2 regions of the Bacillus haynesii genome follow, and region 2 is predicted to be linked to the other one. Evidence: predicted binding sites of a transcription regulator. Region 2 holds the regulator's gene; the other holds the start of a gene.

Region 1 (11,645 bases), 790 kb from region 2:
TCATCTACCGTTGCTGGCACTTGATTTAATGGCATTTCAATAATCGTCGTTACACCGCCTTTTGCAGAGGCACGTGTTCCTGTGTCATAGCCTTCCCATTCATCACGATAGCCGCCGCCCGGCTCTGTGATATGCACATGTGCATCAACCATACCTGGAGATACAATCGCTCCTTTTGCATCGATAATTTTTGCACTTGTTCCTAAATCATTGCCGATTGCTGCAATTTTGCCATCTTTAATCCCTACTTCGACTTCTTGTTCACCATTTTCCAGAATGACTAATCCATTTTTGATAATGGAATCAAAATTCATTAAAATCATCCTCCTCTTTTAATGGTTGGATATAAAATACTGCCTTTCGTAATTGCAACCAGTCATAAGGCTATCTAAGAAGGAACTTATAACAAGGGATACTATTACTTGCAACGGTGATAATCCCAGTTGTGAAAAATCACCAACAGCTATATAATTCGGAATATTATCCACTGCTCCCATCCACAGGTTAAAAAAATTAAATAGGATGAATTTCTTTGTTCAAGTGATCTTCGGCATGATATCTTTGTTATAACCACACTTTTCAAAAAACGAAGAATCATGTTCAAGCATTAATGATTCTCCTTTAATATTTTTAACTAAAGGATTATACGTATAATTACCTTCAAAAACAGTGTACTATCAGAGTGAGAATTTATCCTTGTAACATCTGACATATTTCATTTTTATTTTATCTTTTTCTAACAAAGATAAGGAGGCAGCCTTGATGACAACATTAAAAGAAATATTATCTGTACTGCAATTTTCAGATTTAACATTGCTGAATGAGCAGGGCGATTTGGAAAGAGTGGTAGAAATGGTTGATATTACAGAAACGCCTGATATTAAAAATTTTACAACACCACACTCACTTATCGTAACAACAGGAATGAATTATCAGTATGATCAATCCGGACTAATCAGTCTTATTAGTGAGTTAAATGATATACAAGTTGCTGGTCTAGGTATTAAGCTATCCCGATTTTTAAAAAAATTAGATGATGAGGTTATTGCATTTGCAAACAAATTAAAATTCCCAATTATTGAAATTCCAGAAAGTTGGAATTTGGGATCCATTACTCATCATATATCGTCATTTATCTTGGATGAAGAAACAGAAAAATTACACTTTGCATTAGATATCCAACAAGAGTTAAATGCTATGCTTATGCAAGGTTTAAGCCTGAACATGATGATTGAACGTTTAAGTAGGCTTATAAAGGTTCCTGTCATGCTGCTAAATTCTTTTCATCAAGTTGAGTCAGTGAGTCATCACTTTCATCAACACTCAGAACATGTTCAAAAAAACCTTAATTATTTCAGGAGATATTTAAATTCAGAGCAAATCGAACCAAATCATAATGGTGTTTTCCAGGAAGAATATGCTATATTTAAGGTTCCTGCATTTAAATATTTTCCGTATTATCTAATGATTTCAAATGTTAATTTGCTCAACTATCCGTTTAGTTTATTAACAATAGAACAAGCAGTTAACACACTTAGTCTCACAATTTACAAAAATAGTAAAATCAAAGAAGCAGAGCAGCAGGATACGAACCATTTTTTCACATCGCTGATGTCCGAACATCCTGATAACCTTGTTTCACTAACACAACACACCGACCTTTTAAAAAAATATCACATTCAACCCTCTAAATTCTACCAAGTGATGATTTGCGGGATAGACAAAGAAAAGAATGTAGAAAATAGCGCCTACTTAAATGAGCGATATCAGATGACTTTTGAGTGGTTAACGCATAAGTTTACTGGGATTGACCCTTCTATTAGTATATATATGTCTCAGGGTGAACGCAGATTTACGATACTTTTACAAAGAAGACATCATTATTATTTGGAATACTGTAGATATATCCAAAAAGAGTATCAGCTATTTTTTAATAGCTCCCTTTCATTTGGCATTGGTAATGAGGTCTCCGAGCTTTCACAATTACCACTGTCTTTTTTCGAAGCGAATGAGGCTTATGATAATAAATATGAACAAGGCGAAATAGAATTTGTAGAGCCCTATAAATCTAAAAGCGTAGAAGAATTATTGCAACTCATTCCAACGAATAAATTAAAACCATTTATCATTTATACACTCGGTCCATTAGCTTATCCCCAAACAACGAAGGAAAAAGAACTAAGGTTTACGTTAAATGTCTATATGGCAAACCAATGTGATCTTACAAAGACCTCAGAAGATATTTTTATTCACCGTAATACTGTGAAATATCGTATTAAAAAATGCGAAGAAATATTAGGTCAATCTGTAGAATCTCCTGATACATCCCTGAGCATTCGATTGGCATTATTTGCTTCAGAGAAAATATCGTTGTAAATCAAAAGTAGAACCACCGGAAGTTTTCTTTTCTATTTATTTAGTTAGCTACTGTTTTATTCTGTCTTAACATAACAACAAGGAAAAATAGCAACGCTGCTGCTGCGAGAAGGATGGTTGCAATATAGAATGCTAATACTTGCGAGCCAGTTACATCACCAATATAACCAGTAAGTGTTGGTGCAATAACAGATGAGCTCATTCCAAAGAAGTTAAAGAGAGTTAATGCTCTGGCCACTCTATCTCCTGATACGGAATCAGATACATAGGTTATTAAAACTGGATCAATCGCAAGTTTACCTAATAAGCCATATAAAATTAATGCAATATACAGCACTGCAGGATTTGGTGCAAATACTGTCAAACTAATTGTTATTGCCGCAGCAATTAATAGAAATAAAATTAAACGCAGACGCAAATGTGCATGTTTGTCTATGTATTTAGTAAATATCAAAGCACCAGGCACTGCAGTGACTGCAACTAGTGCAGCTACATACCCTACTGAACCTTGAGCAAATCCTTTTTCTGCTACAAGGAAGGATGGCAGCCAAGTGACAATCATATAATAGCCATAGCATGTTGCAAAATATACAAAATATACAACTAATTGTCTTGGAGAAAATAAGCTTTCATTTTGAATATCTGTGCTTTGTATGACATCTTTCTTCTCTTCAGCCACTTCCTTGTCTGATGTTTTATCTTGTTTAATAAACAACACAAACACAAATGTTACAGCTACGATAACGATAGCTGTTATAAAAAGCATATAATTCCATTGAATTTCAAAACCGCCTACTAAAACCGATGATCCGATTAGTCCAATTACCATTCCTAATGCTGAACCGCTATTTATTATCGCATTGGAAAAGCTTTTTTTATCTTTTGGCGTATGTTTGGCTGATAAGGAAAAGGCTGCACCGTAATATGAACCAGTCGAAATACCAGCCAATAACGAACCAATGTATACTTGCATGATAGTTGAACTTGTGCCAATTACAAATGCAGCTAGCGCAAAAACGATAAATGCAGGAATTAACACCTTTTTTTGTCCAAACTTATCAACAAGTGCTCCTGACGGAATTTGCATACCCGTATAGGCAAAAAAATAAATAGAAGCAACCAACCCCATTTGTGTGTCACTAATATGTCCTAATGATTCTTGAATCTGTGGATATATTGGCGTAAGGATTGTACGATAAATCCAAATGGCTACCCATCCTAAACACAATGCAATAATGATCTTTTTGTAATAATTGGGGTCATGTTTAATTGTTTTTTCCACGGTATGACACGCTCCCTTTTTATTATTTAATAAAATTGTAGGTTATAAGCCAGTCAATAACATTGTTCACTTTCAACAAAAACAAAAGTAACATTATACATTTTAGACAAAAGGCATCTGCTTAAAAATATCGATGGAATGATTCATCGATAGAAGCTATCCTTATTTTTCCCAGCTCTCCCATTTCCATAAAAGTAATTATTTCACAACAAAAACACTTAAGAGCAAAAAGATGGCTCTTTTTTAAAACAAACTTAGGAGTAACCATTTATTAAAAAAAGCACTTCCCAAATAAATAGGAAGCTCCGCAAACGTTGATATAACAGTGTTCTTAACATGTAGAGAACCAAGGTACACGACGAGCGCCCTTAAGACCGGCTTTCTTTCTCTTTGAAAATTCAAAAATTCTCCGATATATATAGCGAATGCCGCTAATAAGGAGGAGAGCCGGATGAAAAAATTATGGAAAATCGCAGTTTCCGCTGCAATGTTCGTCGGTTTTTTCGCAAATTCACCCCGCATTCAAGCGGAAAGCAATAAGCAGGAAAACGAAGTCATTGTCGTATATAAAAATGCCAGTGGAAAAGAAACTGTCATCGAACAAGCAGACACGGTAGATCACGTTTACCGGCACATTCCCGCAGCCGCTGTCACTGCGGACGACAAAACAGTGCGCGAACTTGAACAAGATCCCGACGTCCTGTATGTCGAAGACAACCTCCCGGTAGCTGCTGCCGACAGCACCGCTCTAAAAGCTGTCTCCAGCAGTACAGTGCAAAACGCCTCCGCGTTTTCACAGTGGAACATCAAGCCGATACAAGCCGCACTGGCTTGGAATAAAGGTTTGACAGGGAAACAGGTGAAGATCGCGGTTATTGACAGCGGGATTTCCCCCCATGAAGAGCTGTCAATCGCAGGCGGTACATCGATGGTCGGCTATACCGCTTCATACCGTGATGATAACGGCCACGGAACACATGTTGCCGGAATCATCGGAGCGAAGCATAACGGACGGGGGATCGACGGCATCGCGCCTGGCGCGCAGCTGTATGCCGTAAAAGCGCTGGATCGGAATGGTTCAGGGGATCTGAAAGGCATCTTACAAGGCATCGATTGGTCGATTCAGCACGGAGTCGATATCATCAATATGAGCCTCGTCGTTTCAGGCGACAGTCAAGTTCTCCACGATGCAGTAGATAGAGCATACAAAAGGGGAATCATTTTAGTCGGCGCGAGCGGAAATGCCGGAAACGGAAAATCCGTTTATTACCCGGCCGCCTACAGCAGTGTGATAGCCGTCTCGGCCACCAATGAAAAAAATCAGATCGCTTCATTTTCAAACACCGGCAGCGCCGTCGAGTTTTCCGCTCCCGGCACATCGATTATCAGTACATCTTCCGATCGCGGCTATGCAATCGGAAGCGGCACTTCACAGGCAACGCCGCACGTCACCGGAATGTTTGCTCTTTTGAAACAGCTGTACCCAACCGCTTCAAACACTGAGTTGCGCAAGAAAATGCAGTTTTATACAAGCGATTTAGGCGCCCCCGGCCGTGATCATTTGTTCGGCTACGGATTAATCCGCTTCAAAGAGATCACACAGCCATTGGAAAAAGCGCAAAAAGCAGTTGGACAAGCGGAAAAGACAAAGAAAAAAGCGGATATCCAAGCCGCGCAAAAAGCGATCGAACCGCTGCCTGCAAACGCCGATAAAACCGCTTTGAAAAAAAGACTCGATACTGTTAAAGAGCAGCTTAAAAAAACAGCCGAAAGCAAAGTGAAACTCGCTGAGAAGCAAAAAAAGAAAACCAATGCCGATGCAGCCCAGAAAGCGGTCAATGAACTCGACAACAGCACTTTCAAAACGAATTTGCAAAAACGAATCAACGCGGTCCGCTCAAGCCTCTTGAACACCGCAAAGCAGGCCGTTGCCAAAGCTGAAAAGGCGGCAACAGACTCAAACCTCGGCAAAGCACAAAAAGCGATCAATGAGCTTCCTGCCGGAAAAGACAAATCAAATCTGCAAAAAAGGCTGAACACCGCAAAAAAGCAAGCCGCAGCAGCCTATAACAAAAAAGTGGCAGCGGCGAAAGCCAAAGTCAAAACGGCCGAACAAAAAAGAACGAAAAAAACAAAATCGGCAGCGCAATCAGCGGTCAGCAAGCTGAAAGCATCCGCCGAAAAAAAGAAGCTGCAAAAACGGATCAATGCGATCAAACTGAAGTAGCACGAAACAAAAAAAGCCCGGAATTCCGGGCTTTTCTTGATGAACGTATTTAGCGAATACGTCTTTTTTGATGCTGTTGTACAAATTGACATTTTCGGACACGACATTTGTGAAATCGTATTCCTTTCGGTCGGCCGCTTACCTTTCGCCGTATTCTCCAATCACTTTTTATCAATTCTTTCTGTCACGATCCCAACGATGTCCCGTTCTGAAACAAAGCCGAAATGGCGGCTGTCAAAGCTGTGGATCCGGTTGTCCCCGAGGACGAAGTACTCGTTTTCGGGCACTTTCTCCTCTCCGGTCACTTCCTTCAGCGTAAAATCCCCTGTCAAGTCCCCTCCGGCAGTGACGGCCTTTAAGTCGTCCAGATAAGGCTCTTTGATCTTTTCTTCGTTGATATACAGCTGATCATCTTCATACCTGAGGGTTTCGCCCGGAAGCCCGATCACCCTTTTAATGAATATATCTTTGTCAGGTCCTTTAAACAGCACGATATCAAATCGGCTGATCGTTTTAAAGTGGTGGGCGAACCTGTTGATCAAAAGCTCGTTGCCCTCCTGAAAGGTCGGATTCATGCTGACGCCTTCTACTTTATATTCAATGAAAACGGCATTTTTGACCTGAATCCCGACGACGATGATAAGCAGTACCCCGGCTATGACCAAAAAACGCTTTTTCAATTCTGTGTCCCCCTAGTCTTTCTCTCTCTGGCTGAATCTCACGTTCAGACGATGTTCAACCCGTTTTCCGGCATACCATAAGATCAGCATGACGATGATCACGGCGGCTGTCCGCAAAGGCTGGGTAAAAAGCGCCTTCAGATCGTGACCGACAAAGCTCACCATAAAAATCATCACGAACTTGCCGCAAAGCACCGCCAGTGAAAAAGGCAGCAGGCTGACTCGCGAAAGTCCTGCCACAACATTTACCGCCGCCGAAGGCGTGAATGGAAAGCAAAGCAGGAGAAACAGCGGACCGAAGCCCCGTTTTTCCACCCAGATCATCAGTTTTTTTACGGATGGATGCCTGCGGATAAAACCGAGTGCTTTTTGCTGGCCGAAATGGCGGATAAAAAGAAAAACCGCTATAGAACCTAAAGATGCCCCAATCCACGTCAACAAGAACCCCTGCCATAAACCGAACGAATTTACATTGGCAACAACAAACACGAGCAGGGGTAAAAACGGGAGCAGCGCTTCAATAAACGGCAGCAGTACGGCTACAAAAGGACCAAAAGCCCTGTAGCTCTGAAAAAACTCTGTTAAATTCTCTTCTGTAAAATAGCTGAATAATTGCTCCAACATTGATTCTCCTCAGGGCGGTTGTCTACTTCTATTCTACACTTTAAATCAAAAACTTTAAATCATCCGTCTCGGTTGTTTCTGTATTAGTCTGAAACAACCTGATCATTTTAGTCATTTTTTCCCGTTCTTGATTAAAAGGCCGTATTTCGTGTAAAATAAAAACAGAACAAACGTTCCTGATCAAAAAAGAAATGAGGAGAAAAGCCATGACAAGAATTCCCGCCGAAGCCAGGGATATGATTGAAAAGGCGATTTACCTCCCGATGACCGTCAGCATATTAAACCGGGACATGAAAATCATCCAGCAGGGGCCGTTTAAGCTGAAAGACCCCTATCTGCGTCTGATCGAACAGGCGTTAAAGCTTGCCCAGCGCGATCTGTACGACGTAAAAAATGAACTGCGCCGGCGGAAAATCAAGGTGCATGAAGTGTCACGGGACGAAGCCTTTACGATGTATTCCTTTATATATGAGGGATACGAAGAAGAGCATAACTACTTTAATCCCCGCATCCGCAACCAGGTATCCGCGCTTCTTGAGCACTATTTATTCAAAGCCGCTCCAGATCAATAGCGCTTTTTCAGCTCCCTGAGGATGAATTCGTATATCAGCTCATTCCGGTCTTCTTTCGGATAGAGCATAAATTCCTGTTTCTTCTGCATGGCGTTTCCTTCAATCCGGTCGATAAATTTTGTTCTCAGCCATGCCGTTCGGTATACCTGGTTTTCGAAAGATGTGATGGATACAGGCAGCTCCAGCGTTTCCCCGTTGACAAAGGTGACAAACGTGTTGTCATACTTTGCCGCGCAAAACTCGTGAACATGCGCATGGGAAAGCCACCCGCACTGAGGACGAGTTGAGGAAAATGTAGGAAAAAGAAAAATGTTGTTTGAGTGATCCACCATGATCGGCGGTTTATGGGAAACTTTAATGACTTCATATGTGCCCGCTTTTCTTCCCGCATAGCTCGATCCGAAATAGCGGCAGCTTCTTTCGATGATCTGAAACGGCTTCATATTGACGAGGAAAGTCCTCTCGGTCTCAAGTATTTTTGAGGCGGGTTTCTCCCCCTCTCCCAGAGGCAGGACAGCCATTGTCGAACCGTTTACTTCATACGTATCTTTTGTCATATCCTCTGTGCTCATCATGATCCTCCTAATCGTTAGTAAATTTATACTATTAATCTAACATTATCCTTTACAAAACGACAGGATTTTTTTCAATTAATTTGAAAATATGTTTTTAAAATTCCATTTTTATGTTTTGTTCGATTAAATCCGTGTTTCTTTGTCCAAATATACAAACTTTTATTCTCATAAACACGCAGCTTCGAATAATTATCTAAAAATTATAAATACTTATTGATTTTTTGTTGCGTAATCCATATACTATAAAAAAGGCATCAGGGGGAATCTTTATGAAAGAGAAAAAGTCGTACGCTGAGCTCATGAAGTCCCGCAATACCCAAAAGGTTAAAGAACTTGATGTAACCATCACGGATATCTACATTCAAATGGTCCTTGATGAATCGCTTTTCAAACGGCGTTTACACACGCTGAGCAAGAAGATTAATGAAGCATTAGACAAAGGAGATAAGCAATCTTTCCTTGAGCTTTCAAGAGAATATACAGCGCTGAAAAAGCACGCATAACGGCCAATCCCTCCCGGATTGGCTTTCTTACGCGAAAAAAGCCGGCTGATAAATAGTCCCGGCTTTTTCATCCGTTTATAATCGTTCCGCCGTTGACATGGAGCACCTGGCCCGTCATGTAAGAAGAATCATCGCTGGCTAGAAACAGATAGCTCGGCGCCACTTCAGCAGGCTGCCCGGGCCGTTCCATCGGCGTTGTTGAACCGAATATTTCGACCTCTCTCTCCGTAAACGTCGACGGGATAAGCGGCGTCCAAATCGGACCCGGTGCCACCCCGTTCACACGGATGCCCTGATCGACGAGCGACAAAGCGAGCGAACGCGTAAATGATGTAATCGCTCCTTTTGTCGAAGAATAATCGATCAGCCTTTCATTGCCGGCATAAGCCGTAATCGAGGTCGTATTGATGATTGAGCTGCCTTTTTTCAAATGTGGCAGCACAGCTTTTGTCAAATAAAACATGGAAAAAATATTCGTCTGAAACGTTCGGATCAGCTGATGGCTCGTGATTTTTTCGATTCCCTTTTGCGGATGCTGTTCAGCCGCATTATTGACGAGAATATCGATCGTTGGGAATGCTTCCTTTGCCTGGCGCACCACATCGTTGCAAAAAGCCTCGTCCCCGATGTCCCCTGCAATCAGCTTGCATCCGACGCCTTCTTTTTCCACATACCCCTTTGTTTCTTCTGCATCGCGGTGTTCATTTAAGTAAACGATGACAACGTTCGCGCCTTCCTTCGCAAACAAAACGGACACGGCACGGCCGATTCCGCTGTCTCCTCCCGTAATAATCGCGGTTTTCCCAGCCAGTTTTCGCTCTCGTTTCGGCCGGTCGAAAACGGGCCGGGGATCCATCAAATACTCCAATCCGGGACGCTGTGTTTGGTGCTGGGGAGGCAGTACTTTCTTCGGCTGCTTGCTCAAAACCATTCCTCCTTCACATCGATTCAACCTTACTATTTTATGAAAACGCCCCTTTTTTATGACAAGCCGCTTCACATGCATGAATATTTCTCAATTGGGAAAATTTAAGAACAAAACGGATGCATGATGGAGGGAACCTTGTGAGCAATCAAGAACAAAAACTGCCGGATTCGCCTGAATCGTATTGGAGAAACAGTACAGACCTTCCTTCGTTCGAGGAACTGTCTGAAGATGTCAAAACAGATGTCGCCATCATCGGCGGCGGCATGACCGGACTGACAACGGCTTATTTGCTGACGAAAAAAGGCTACAGCGTCGTCTTGATCGAATCCGGACGGATACTCGACGGAACAACCGGCTATACGACAGCCAAAATCACCGCGCAGCACGATCTGATCTATGACGAACTGATCCAGCATATCGGGATGCCGAATGCAAGACTGTATTATGAAGCAAATCTCAAGGCGCTGTCCTTTATCAAAAACCTCGTGCTTGAGCAAAAGATACCGTGCGATTTTGAAGAACAGGACGCGTGCATTTACACAACTGAAGAACAATCGGTCCAAAAAATCAGAAAGGAATATGAAGCATACCAAAAGCTCGGGATTGACAGGGAATTCATCAAAGATCTCCCCGTCCCAATCGATGTAAAAGCAGGACTCGTCATGAAAAACCAGGCCCAGTTTCATCCGCTGCACTATTTGAAATACCTTGCAGAGGCCGTCCGGGAAGCCGGCGGAAAAATATACGAAAACACGGCGGCTAAGGAAATCAAAGAAGGCGATCGGCCGAAAGTGCTGACAAGAAGCGGGCATCAAATCTTCAGCGATTATGTTGCGTGCTGCACGCACTTTCCGTTTCATGATAAAAAAGGATTCTATTTTGCAAGGCTTGAGCCGAGCCGATCATACGTGCTCGCCGTCAAGCCGAAAACGCCGTATCCCGGCGGGATGTACTTAAGTATTGACCAGCCTTCTCGCTCGCTTCGCTCGGTGACGATCGACGGAGAAAAAATGGTTCTTGTCGGCGGTGAAAGCCACAAAACCGGCCAGGGCGAAGATACAATCAAGCATTATCAGGCGCTTGAATCATTTGCAGAAGGCGTGCTCGGCGTTGAATCGATCCCTTATCGCTGGTCAGCGCAAGATTTAATCACGCTTGACAAAATTCCGTATATCGGGCCGATCTATCCGAAAGAAAAGCGCATTCTCGTCGCCACCGGATTCCGGAAATGGGGCATGACAACGAGCACGCTCGCCGCGCAGTTGATGACAGACCATATTACAGGCGAGGACAATCCTTATCAAGCCGTCTTTCAACCGGCCCGTTTCCACCCGGATCCAAGCATCAAAAAAGCGATTTCCTATAATGCGGATGTTGCAAAACACTTTGCCGAAGGAAAACTCGAGCAGCCGATCAGGAAGCCGGAAAACCTTGTCAACGGAGAAGGCGCGGTCGTGTCGCATGCCGGAAAACGGGCGGGCGCTTATCGCGATGAAAAAGGCGAGCTTCATCTGGTTGACACAACATGCACCCATATGGGCTGCGAAGTCGAGTGGAATGACGGGGAAAAGACATGGGACTGTCCGTGCCACGGATCAAGGTTTTCGATCGACGGCGATGTCATCGAGGGTCCTGCCGTAGAACCTCTTAAAGATCCGGAAAGCTGAGGTGTCCAAGTTAAAAAGTAATGAAAAATTGCCGATAAAAAGATAAATGCTGGAAATTTTAAAAAACGGCAGTTTTATCATTAACGATTACAGGGGGATACGATCGTGTTATTCAAAAAGGATAGAAAGACAGAACGATCATTTTTGGCTGAAGAAAGCCCTGAAACAAAAAGAATCAGGCTCAATCAGCACGCAGAATTTAAAAAACAGC
Region 2 (11,645 bases):
CCCATCGCAAATTCCCGTACACCGAACCAGATATTTCTGCCGGCGTAATCCTTCGCTGAAACATCTCCGCCATTTTTGATTGTCGTCTTGTTAGAACCGGCCAAGTCCGCGGATCCGCCAAAGAAAAACGGCACTTGTTGAGCGATTCCGTTTAACACTTCACCTGAAGATGCACGTGAAGCAAGGCTGCTTCCTTTCTCATATGCAGGTACTTTCTGATCCCATCCTTCTGGAAGCTCACCTTTCATCGCCAGTTCAAGCTCTTCGGCAAGTTCCGGATGGGCTTTCTTGTATGCGGCGAACAGTTCGTTCCATTCCGCCTCTTTTTTCTTGCCCGCTTCCTTCACTGTTTCGTTAAAGTGTTCGTACACTTCGGAAGGAACATAAAAATCTTCTTCGTATGTCCACTCATACGCTTCCTTCGTTAATTTCGCCTCTTCTAAGCCGAGCGGAGCGCCGTGAACGCCGGATGTCCCCGCACGGTTTGGAGAACCGAAACCGATCGTTGTTTTCACTTCAATTAATGTCGGCTGCTTGTCATTTTGTTTCGCTTTCTCGACGGCGGCCGTAATTTCGGCAATGTTGTTGCCGTCTTCAACATAAAGCACTTCCCAATTCATCGCTTCAAAGCGCTGCTTCACATTTTCAGAGAATGAGCGGTTTAATTCACCGTCAAGCGAAATGTCATTTGAATCATAAAGGACGATGAGACGGCCGAGGTTCAAATGTCCCGCAAGCGAAGCCGCTTCCGATGAAATTCCCTCCATCAAGTCTCCGTCACCGCAAATGCTGTATGTATAATGATCAACAACCCGATAGTCGTCACGGTTGTAAGTTTCCGCAAGGTGACGTTCAGCAAGCGCCATTCCGACAGCCATTCCGATTCCTTGGCCAAGCGGACCTGTAGTCGCATCTACACCCGGAGTATGTCCGAATTCCGGATGCCCGGGAGTTTTGCTTCCCCATTGGCGGAAATTCTTGAGGTCTTCAATTGAAACGTCATATCCGCTTAAGTGAAGCATGCTGTACAGAAGCATTGATCCGTGACCGGCAGACAGCACAAAACGGTCCCTGTTAAACCAATTCGGATTTTCAGGGCTGACATTCATCATTTTTGTCCAAAGCGCATAAGCCATCGGAGCAGTCCCCATCGGCATGCCCGGGTGACCGGATTTAGCTTTTTCAATCGCGTCTATGGAGAGTGTTCGTATTGTTGCGACAGATTTTAATTCAATCGTTTTCATTATGATCCCCTTCCTGTATGGACTCTACTTTCTTATCATAAATCTACCCATCGGTTTTCACAACTATTTCAGCTCAAAAGCTGAGTGAAAAATGACGAATCTTTGCCTTCATTTTAAATTGTAGTATATACAAAAAGGGAATACGATATCGACGTATTCCCTAAAATTAATGCAATCGGCGGTTTCTTTTTTCCTGTTTGAGCTTTTCAGGAGTCACATCATTACCTTCAGGGTCAACAATCGTCACAGTTTTCAACGTGTTTTTCATAGACGCGCGGACGCCTTGAAGGTATTCCTGGCGAAGCTTCTGCTGTTCAGCTTTTTCTTCGTCTGTTAAAGATCCGCTCTTTGCTTTTTTGGCAAGCTCGTTAATTCTGGCTATTTTTTCTTTAGAAATCATAAAATACTCCTTTGATTCGGTATATATCCATCATACTACTAAATCAGCTTTCGTTTGACAACAGATTAGTCTGCAAGGCCGTCCTTATACTCCTGGTAGCGGCGGTGAACGGTTGCTTTTGAAATGCTGTATCCGAACCCTCTCAACACGGCTGCAATCTCCGCAAACGTCAGCTTGTTCTCCCTGAGTCTGACGATTTCTGAAAGAGGCGCTTCGATTCGCTCTCTCCCGCCGCCTTCATTGCGGTGTTTCAGGTTCCTCTCCGGGCGGTAGCCGTTTTCGACCGCCTTCTTCATTCCCCGTTTAATCTTCAAGTTATGTATTTTCCGCTGGTATTCCTCAACAATGCCGACAATCTCCAAAACCATCGAGTCCGCTTCGGAAAGCTCAAGCTTTCCGCGGTGAGCCAGCGTGTAGATTTGAACGCCTTCTTTATATAAACAGTGAAGAAGGGCAATTTTGGCATTCCCTCTGCCAAGCCGCGTATCATCCTGTATTAAAACCGCGTCAATATCTGATGTTTTGATTTCCTCGAGCAGATCGAAGACGCCGTCGCGGTCCATTTCATATCCGCTCGCCTGCTCGGAAATGACGTTCACGACGTTCATCCCGTGTTCGGCGGCAAGCGACTGAAGCTCTTCTTCCTGCCGCTTTAATGAGGTTTCCTGCTGCTCCTTCGCAGTGCTTACCCTGGTGTAAATAATCGCATTCATGGAAATCCCCTCAATCTTTTATTCTACAACTGCAAGCTGATATTGATCGGAGTGCTGTTTGGCTAACGGCAGGATCAAGACATCACCTGGCTTAATGACAGAGGTCGGCAGATTGTTTTTATCGGCGACCCACTCAATGAATTTTTGTTTGTCTGCGGGTTTTCCGCCTTTGATCCGGTCGGCCAGCTCCCACAATGTATCGCCATCTTGCACTTCTATTTTAACATATTGCTTTCTTTCTTCGATTTTACCGGCAAAAGACACAAACAGAATACAGCAGCTGATCACAGCAGTAAACAGACTGACAAAAATCAATGATTCACTTTTCATATCCATCACCCCAGAATGTTTGTTCGGTTTTATGATTTCAGTATACATACGAACAAATGTTTCTGTCAATTGTTTTTTTCGAACCTATGTTTGTACTCAAAGGAAAAACATGCTATAATCTAGCTAAAATCGACGTTTTGAGGTGCAAAAAATGACGAAGCTATCAAAAAGACAACTTGATATTTTGCGTTTCATTAAAGAAGAAGTGAAGCGCAAAGGCTATCCGCCTTCCGTCAGGGAGATCGGAGAAGCGGTCGGCCTGGCGTCAAGTTCGACGGTACACGGCCACTTGGCAAGGCTTGAAACGAAGGGATTGATCAGAAGGGATCCGACGAAGCCGAGAGCGATCGAAATTCTCGATACAGAGGAAGAAATTCACATTCCGAAAAACCAGGTTGTCAATGTTCCGGTCATCGGAAAGGTGACGGCCGGTACACCGATTACCGCAGTCGAAAACATTGAGGAATACTTTCCGCTTCCCGACCGCCTGGTGCCGCCGGATGAGCACGTCTTCATGCTGGAGATCATGGGAGAAAGCATGATCGATGCCGGAATTCTTGATCAAGATTATGTGATCGTCAAGCAGCAGAACACCGCAAACAACGGAGATATCGTCGTTGCGATGACCGAAGACGACGAAGCGACTGTTAAGCGGTTTTACAAAGAAGAAACCCATATCCGCCTTCAGCCGGAAAACCCGACGATGGAGCCGATCATCCTTCAGAATGTGACGATTCTCGGAAAAGTCATCGGCGTTTTCCGCACCGTTCATTAAAAATCGGACTCATCAGCAAAACCGCCGACCGGCGGTTTTTTTTCACGAAAAAACAGGCTCACATCCATTTGGCAATGAAGGATGCGAACCTGAAACAGAGGGATTGATAATATGCTTACATTACCATTATCCCCCATAAAGGTTTTTACGTCAACAAAAAATGTTTCCCTAAGGAAATATTTTTGTTGTTTGCCTGTTATTGAACGATAAACAAAATTCTGGTCCCGTCGGCGTAACCGCTCAGCCTGTTCCCGACCCAGGAGCCGGCTCCGCGGTTATCCGATGAGCTTACATATCTGACCGACGCTCCTTTGCCACCTTCTTCACACATGGCCATCGGCCATTCATCACGGTCAAAGCCCGGCTTAGTCGGAATCCCCTTCAATGATTCCTGGCGGCGCTTATCCGCTCCCGATCTTTCAATCGTGCAGACATCTGAATGCCCCGCTTTGATTGCATCGCTTATATGAGCGCCGGTTTCTGGATAGCGCGATGCCGGAAAATACAATATGTCATCATACCTTGCAGCACCTTCGGCTTGCTGAGGAGAATATGCGGCGCCTCCCGAAAGCCCAAGCAGTACCAATGCGGAAAACAGCAGATGAACCGCCCATTTTTTGATCATGACAAAAACAACCTCCCCTTGTATATGCTGGTTTCATTAACAGATTAAGAGAGAATTGTTTTTGCTTTTCGGGTTCTTTGTGAAAAAGACGTTTAGATTGTGTAAATGAACGTTTAGACGAAAATCTCTCCGGTGTTTGCATTTCTGCTCCGTCATAACCTTGAAAAAGCTCGATTTCGAGCTTTTTTAAACTGCACGTACTTTTGGCATCCGCTCTAAACGTCAACACGGCTGCCGTCAGTATACATGCGGCAGCCGGATACGCAACGTATTTTCAGAAAATGATTCATTCCCCCAACAAAAAAACAGGCGGCAAATCCGCCTGTTCATACGGCAACTTCAAATGTCAGCTTGTCGCCGTGCTTATAGTCAATTAATTTAAAATCATCGATTGTAAAGTCATAAAAGTTTTTGATGTCCGGGTTGATCCACAGCTTAGGCGCTTCATACTGCTCGCGTTTCATCTGAATGTTTAAATTGTCGATGTGACGGGTATAGATGTGGCAGTCACCTATATTGAAGATGTATTCGCCCAGCTCATAACCGAGGACCTGAGCGATCATGCGCTGCAAGACATTATATTGGAACACGTTGAACGGGTTGCCGAGCGCCATGTCATTGCTTCTCGCTCTTACTTCCAAAGAAAGCTTTCCTTCCTTCACATACCATTGCGTTTCATAGACGCAGGGCGTCAAGGCCATGCCGTCCAAGTCATCGGGATTCCACAGCATGGTCAAATGCCTGCGTGAAGACGGGTTATGCTGCAACTGATGGAGTAAATAGTCCACTTGATCGACTTTCTGACCGTTAACCGCTCTATTTTTCTTCCCTAATTGATAGCCGTACGCTGCTCCGATTGTGCCGTCTTCAAGCCGCCATTGATCCCAAATATGAACCCCCATATCGTTCAGAACTTGAACATCATTGGATTTCAGCTGCCAAATCCAAAGCAGCTCTTTAATGGCCGTTTTCCACGCCACCTTCTTCGTCGTCAAAATCGGCACTTCTGAATTGTCAAACCGCATTTTTTCGCTCATGATGCTCAGCGTATGAGCCGGCGTTCCGTCTGAATCCCACTTCGTCCGAACCTGATATTCTTCATCGGAGATCCCTGATTCAATAATTTTTTGAATGATTGCATTGTATTGCTGGTCATAATGGCTCATCTAATCCTCTCCTCTTTCCACATGATATGTATAAAATGAGTTTTTTTCAAGGTTTAAGATCATGTGCGGGTTTGATAAATCTCCAATGCTTTCTTAAGCACATTTTTATCGTATCCTGAGACATCATGGATTTTCTCAGTCCAGCCTTCAATTGTGTCCGGCTTCGCTTCTCTGTATAATCCTTGGCTCGTGCTAAGATATATGTCCCAGCCGCTGAATTCCCAATGCGCGATTTCATATTGAAACGGAATTCTGCATTCCAGTAAAGGCGCAGGCTTCAATGCCGCTTGCGAGTATTCAGCCGCCTCCAAGAAAACGGACATGTCAACAGGGTCTGTTGAGTAGACTTGAGTTGACACCTTTCCGTTCGGCCGATGGTAAAGGACCTCAACTCCGCCGGCTGTCGGCATGACTTGAACTTGTGCAGCCGGGAAAAAGCCGTCCAGCTTTTCATTGGTATAATCTTCACATTCGCAGTCGATCAGAATCGGCTGCAGCCATTGGTCTCCCAGATCACACAAAAAGCGCCGCCCTCTCTCATCAAGAGCGATGACTGCGGCATGGGCGCGTTCTGTTTTGAACAAACGGCCGATCGGAAAAGCTTCCACTCCGTCTTTTGTAAACTCATCCAGCAGCCAAATCGAAAGGTCAAAGCAATTGCCGGCAATGCCGTACTCTTGATAGTGTTCCTTCATCATCGATACATTCCGCTGTTTCTTATTCCCAGCCTGATGATAAAACCATGCCTTTGTCAGCGTTTCCATCGGAAAAGCATCGAATTTTCTCCACGTACGGAGAATGGCGTCCGGAGCAAACATCATCTTCCCCCCTGTCCAGAAGCGATTGTTAACACCATTATATACGGGTGCCCGAGATGAAAAAAATCCCTTGGCAAGGGATTTTTTCGTTTTATTTTCCTTTCTCATCGGTCGGAATCTGGATCAGGGAATTCGATCCGGTCGCTTTAGGCATTTTTCCGTCCCATTTTTGAATCCATTGATACTTGATCATTTCATCTGACATCGACTTTTTAATAATTTCGTTGTACTCGGCAATACCTTGGGCTTCGATCTTTTTCTTTTTCGCTTCCGCTTCGGCGATCTTCAGCTCTGTCTGCGTTCTTTCCAGTTCCTGCGAAGACTTCACCCGCGCGTCAATCGCTTCCTGGGTCGCTTTATCAGGCTTTGGCACACCGAGTGTTAAATCGTCAATGACAAAGCCGAGTCCCTTCATATCATCTGCAAATGTTTTTTGGATTTCTGCAGCAGCATCAGATGATTTTTGACCGTATGTATCAATGACGGAGTATTTGGAAATCGACTTTCTTGCAGCGTCCCACAGCCTTGTTTTCAAGTAGCTGTTTTCGATTGATTCAATATCCACCGCTCCGAATTTATTAAACAATTCTACAACTTTATCAGGCTGAACGACATAGTTGTAGGCGATGTCCATTGAGATGTTTTTGCCGTCAGAAGTAGCCACTTGAATATCCTGATTGTTTACCGTTTGCATCCGCACCGGATATCTTGTGACTTTGTCAAACAGCCCCACTAAATGCCAGCCTTGATCCAGCGTTTCTGATTTCACCCCGCCATTCGGGGAATAAACGACGCCGACATATCCGTTCGGAATTTTCTCGATGAACAGGGAAGCCGTGAATCCTCCAATAATTAAAGCGGCAGCGACAATGATTCCGCCGAGCAGCGTTTTGTTTTTATTTTTCTTTGGTTGTTTTTCATTCATCTTTGTCATCCTCCAGCGTTTTCTTTATTTTGCTCGCCCCGCTTCCGACTTTTTTAAAAAGCGGGCTTAACATAAGCCATACGCCAAACCCTATAATGGATAGCAATATGATCGAACCAATCATGACCTTCACTTTTGTTTCACCCCTTTTGCATTTGTTGATTGATCGTATGACTAAATAAAATGATTTCACTTATGTTTACGTTCATATGAACTTAAAGTTTCATTTTTTTAAAATTTAATAGAAAAAAATTTTAACATCGCGAAATCAGCAGTTATTCCTCCTACATGGCATCGTTATAGGATATGTCGGATATCTTACTCTTTATGCCGCGTATATCATGGCGCGTTCGCACAAATAAGAGAAGCGGCATGCTGCCTTTATTCAGCGGAACCAACTATAAGCTGAGCACATACTAAAAAAAAGAGCCAATCATTTGGCTCTTTTAAATTTCAATTATTCTTGATTGCCCTTTTTAACCCATTCAGCTACTGTCACTGTGCGTTTTGCTTGATGTTTCACTGCAGCTTCTACGTCTTCAATCATCTTCCCGTTTTGATCGACTGTAACACTCGTTCCATATGGATTTCCGCCAGCCCCAAATAGGACAGGATCAGTGTATCCAGGAGAAGCAATAATAGCTCCCCAGTGCATCATAGAAGTATATAAGGACAAGATCGTTGCTTCTTGACCACCATGTGGATTTTGAGCGGAGGACATTGCACTTACAACCTTATTAACTGTCTTGCCATTTGCCCAAAGTCCACCTTGTGTATCAAGAAACTGTTTCATTTGGGATGCCATATTACCAAAACGTGTTGGTGTACTGAATATAATAGCATCTGCCCACTCTATATCTTCTGAGGTTACAACTGGAATGTCTTTTGTTGCATCAACAGTTGATTTCCACACTTCATTTCCCTCAATGACTGATTGCGGAGCCAATTCTTGTACTTTTAATACTTTGACCTCAGCACCTGCTTCTTTTGCTCCTTCTGCAGCCCATTTGGCTAATTGATAGTTTGTTCCGCCCATACTATAAAAAACTACAGCTAATTTTACATTTGACATATGATCCATCTCCTTTGATTTTCTAAATAATTTGTCTAAAAACCCCATATTTTCACACCCGCTTTTTTGTTTTCTTTTTGGTAAACCTTTTAAGGACCACCCCCTTGAAAGTGTTTCGCTGCCATTATTATTCCTTACTAGAATAAACTTAAAACATTTCAATTTAATAAATCTCAATTTCGAGATATTATAGGTGATTTATTACTTAGGTCTTTTCCTGGTGAAGATTTCACCAATCTTTGCGTAATCATGTCCGGCCAAGCGACTGATGGCACCGAGGCCTCTTGGATCGATTTTTCCATTTTCATAAATACCGCTTTTGATATGATATTGAACGACTCTGCCTATTATCAAATCGCAGCCGGGGGAATATTTATCTCCCAACTCTAATGAATATTCGAGAACACATTCCATACGCACTTTTGCCTCTTTAACGCCCGGTACCGAGACTTTCACACTTTCAACAGGGGTTAACTCCGCTAACTGAACTTCACTTTGATTTGGAGGTAAGCTTGCGGCCGTTGTATTTATTTTTTCAACATTTTGTTCATCAACGATATGAACCACAAATTCTTTGCTGTTCAAAATATTTCTTGCTGTATCCTTTTGGCTCCCTTCAGAACGTTGAATAGACAGGGAGATCATCGGAGGATTTGAAGATACAATATTAAAATAACTGAAAGGAGCTCCGTTTAAGACGCCCTCCTCTGATACACTTGTAACAAACGCAACAGGTCTCGGTATAATACTCCCGATTAAAAACTTGTAGTTCTCTCTTTCTGTTTTTGTATGCGGATCAATGGACAGCATTGAATCACTTCCTTACAAAATTAATCCAGCGCCTTCACTGTTATAGGAATTAACCTTCTTTCTAACTGCTCTCTGTAGTGTTCATACTGAGCTGGCAGCATTAACTGTTCTCCCATTGTTTGATGTGATTCATCATGGGCGAATCCTGGAGGATCTGTGGCTATTTCAAATAAGATCTCCCCGTGCTCTCTAAAATAAATCGCGTTAAAATAATTTCTGTCTTGCACAGGTGTAACACGATAACCATTTTCCGCAACATATTTTTGCCATTCTAATTGATCATTGTCATCAATAGCTCTCCAGGCAATATGATGAACTGTACCAGTCCCCATTTGCCCGCTGCCTATAGTTGTTAATTTCAAATCAATCATATTTCCTATGTCACCAGAAGAACGAAAACGTACAAAATCTCCTTCTTCCCCAACTTTTTCAAGCCCCATGACCTTCTCTAATAATTCAGCCGTTTTTTCCGGTTGTTTAGATAAAAGTGTGGCTCCGCCAAATCCTTTGATTGCATTATCCGGTGTTATTTCTCCTATCTTCCAGTTGTTCTTTTCCCCTTCTTCTCTTTCGACAATTTCCAGATGAAGTCCATGCGGATCATCGAATTCCAAGTATTCCTCTCCAAAACGGTTCATTTTTGTATAAGGCACATTGAATTTTGCTAATCTGTTTTCCCAAAATGCCATTGCACCTTTAGGAACGATGTAAGAAGTAACTCCCACCTGACCATCTCCGATTACTCCTCGACGGGCACCTACCCATGGAAAGAATGTAATAATCGTTCCCGGTTTTCCGCCTTCATTGCCGAAATACAGGTGGTATGTTCCCGGATCATCAAAATTAACGGTTTTTTTCACTAAACGTAAACCTAGAACGCCAGCGTAAAAATCCACATTCTCTTGAGGATGGCCGACAATCGCTGTAATGTGATGGATTCCGCTTGTTTTCTTTTTCATTTTATTTCACTCCTCTTTCAAGAAACTTAGCTTTATTATGAGATATAGGTTACAAATTCATTTACAGGTTTTCTAAATCCCCGTGGTTTTCTGCTTTCTATTTTTTCTTTCCCGAGGGTGATCATCATGACAACCTCATATTGTTCACTTATATTCAATACCTCTTTCACCTTTAGAGGATCAAAGCCAATCATGGGACAAGTATCCCAACCTTTTTCTTTAGCAGCCATCATCAAGAGCATAGAAGATAATGAACCGTTCCTGATGGCTTCATCCCTTTGAAATTCTTCTCCTCTGGATTGATAGAAAGAAACAGTATCATGAACCATATCATCGAATTCTTGTTTATTGAGGACTCCGAGCAGTTTTAAACCTTCGTAGATGTCTTTTGCTTGATGAAAGGCCCTTTTGTCACCCAAAACGATGATGACTGCCGACGAGCTTAGGATCTTGTATTGGCCATTAGCTGCTTTATGTAACATGTTCTTCTTTTCTTTATCTAATACGGTAATATAGTTTGTATGCTGCAAATTAAAAGCAGAGGGGGCCAATTTAACGATCTCAAATATCTCATTTAGCTCCTGTTCGGAAATAGAATACCCGGGAAGAAAATTACCTGCTGATCGTCTTTCTTTTACTAATTCTAAAAATTCGGTCATCACCACTAACCTCACAATCGATAATTATTATGAATTCATATATTTCGAATTCGAGATATTATCATAAAAAAATTTACATGCTTTGGGCATGGAAGCCCAGTTTTTTTAATTTTTCAATTAGAACCTCTTTTTCTTTTATGTCTAACCCGCCGAAAATGCCTTTCATAGCTGTTTTATGTTTTGGAAATAGATTGTTCATCAGCGCAGTTCCTTCATTCGTTAAGACAGCGTATGTTATACGGCGATCTTTAGGACAAGGCCTTCTCACTATTAAATTTTTCTTCTCCAGCTTATCTACAACATAGGTAATACTGCTGCTTGCGATTAATACCTTTTCGCCTATCTTTTGTATCGGCTGATCACCTTTACTATAGATTAATTCTAAAACAGCAAACTCAGTTGGGTTTAATCCTAAACATTTAATGTCTTCTTCCACGCGCTTTTTAATCGATTGTAATGCTCGAGACAAGACAATAAATGCCTTTAAAGACAACTCCTCTTCGTATCTCTCCATATCCTGACTGCCCATGGTATTCATCCTTTTTGATTATCTCGAATTCGAGATAATTGTATAATAACGATTTGCTTGTGTCAACTATATTAAACAGATGCATTTGATTTGCTTTGTTTTGCGGCGTACCGAAGTGCAAAAAACCGCCGACTCAAGGTCGGCAGCGCCGGCTGTTTCAAAAGTTTATCATGTATTTAATAGCTTATCTTTTATCTGGAGATGCAGCTTCGGATTCAGCAAGAAAATAATGGACTGAAGCTGTTCCTGTTTATTAATCGACGGATCCGCGTGGTGTTGATGGTTGTAGCCGTTAAATATCGCAATCAGCGTAGACGCCATCACCTTCGGATTGAGCTGTTTCTGAACGATGCCTTCTTCCTGCAGCTGCTCGATCATTTCGACAAAAAACTCCCTCCACTGCTCATACAGAAGGGCTACTTTTCTTTGAATCTCAGGATATCTATGACTATTTGCCATAAATTCCAAAAATAAAGCTGTCGAATGCTCTTTATTTGATGTTTGAATCAAGTGTTCAATCCCTGCGAGCAATCCCCTCAGCGTCTTTTTTCGAAAACAATTCATGCTGGTTTGAAAGCGATCTTCCATCTGCTCATTCATAATATGGAGAAACAGCATCT

The links. The regulator LexA, encoded in region 2, represses DNA repair genes until DNA is damaged. The targets are predictions, from matches to a motif close to CGAACATATGTTCG.
Region 1: a site for LexA is predicted at 7,353-7,366, ahead of H2R00_RS09450 (YhjD family protein). Genes of this name have one in related genera too.

Annotation. Positions count from the first base shown of each region.
Region 1 covers NZ_CP059494.1:1,898,239-1,909,883, forward strand. The annotation lists gene allB (allantoinase AllB) at 1-314, opposite strand, end outside; gene H2R00_RS09425 (PucR family transcriptional regulator) at 763-2,376, shown strand; gene H2R00_RS09430 (MFS transporter) at 2,417-3,658, opposite strand; gene H2R00_RS09435 (S8 family peptidase) at 4,110-5,885, shown strand; gene lepB (signal peptidase I) at 6,047-6,565, opposite strand; gene H2R00_RS09445 (TVP38/TMEM64 family protein) at 6,578-7,189, opposite strand; gene H2R00_RS09450 (YhjD family protein) at 7,396-7,761, shown strand; gene H2R00_RS09455 (competence protein ComK) at 7,755-8,333, opposite strand; gene H2R00_RS09460 (IDEAL domain-containing protein) at 8,606-8,839, shown strand; gene H2R00_RS09465 (SDR family oxidoreductase) at 8,907-9,764, opposite strand; gene H2R00_RS09470 (FAD-dependent oxidoreductase) at 9,884-11,434, shown strand.
Region 2 covers NZ_CP059494.1:1,103,861-1,115,505, forward strand. The annotation lists gene tkt (transketolase) at 1-1,244, opposite strand, end outside; gene H2R00_RS05350 (DUF896 domain-containing protein) at 1,411-1,644, opposite strand; gene H2R00_RS05355 (YneB family resolvase-like protein) at 1,710-2,357, opposite strand; gene yneA (cell division suppressor protein YneA) at 2,376-2,687, opposite strand; gene lexA (transcriptional repressor LexA) at 2,839-3,462, shown strand; gene H2R00_RS05370 (NucA/NucB deoxyribonuclease domain-containing protein) at 3,659-4,087, opposite strand; gene H2R00_RS05375 (thymidylate synthase) at 4,414-5,253, opposite strand; gene H2R00_RS05380 (hypothetical protein) at 5,313-6,074, opposite strand; gene H2R00_RS05385 (prohibitin family protein) at 6,163-6,996, opposite strand; gene H2R00_RS05390 (DUF8570 family protein) at 6,989-7,129, opposite strand; gene wrbA (NAD(P)H:quinone oxidoreductase) at 7,454-8,068, opposite strand; gene H2R00_RS05400 (flavin reductase family protein) at 8,270-8,878, opposite strand; gene H2R00_RS05405 (ring-cleaving dioxygenase) at 8,899-9,837, opposite strand; gene H2R00_RS05410 (nitroreductase family protein) at 9,873-10,496, opposite strand; gene H2R00_RS05415 (MarR family winged helix-turn-helix transcriptional regulator) at 10,570-11,025, opposite strand; gene H2R00_RS05420 (TetR/AcrR family transcriptional regulator) at 11,194-11,645, opposite strand, start outside.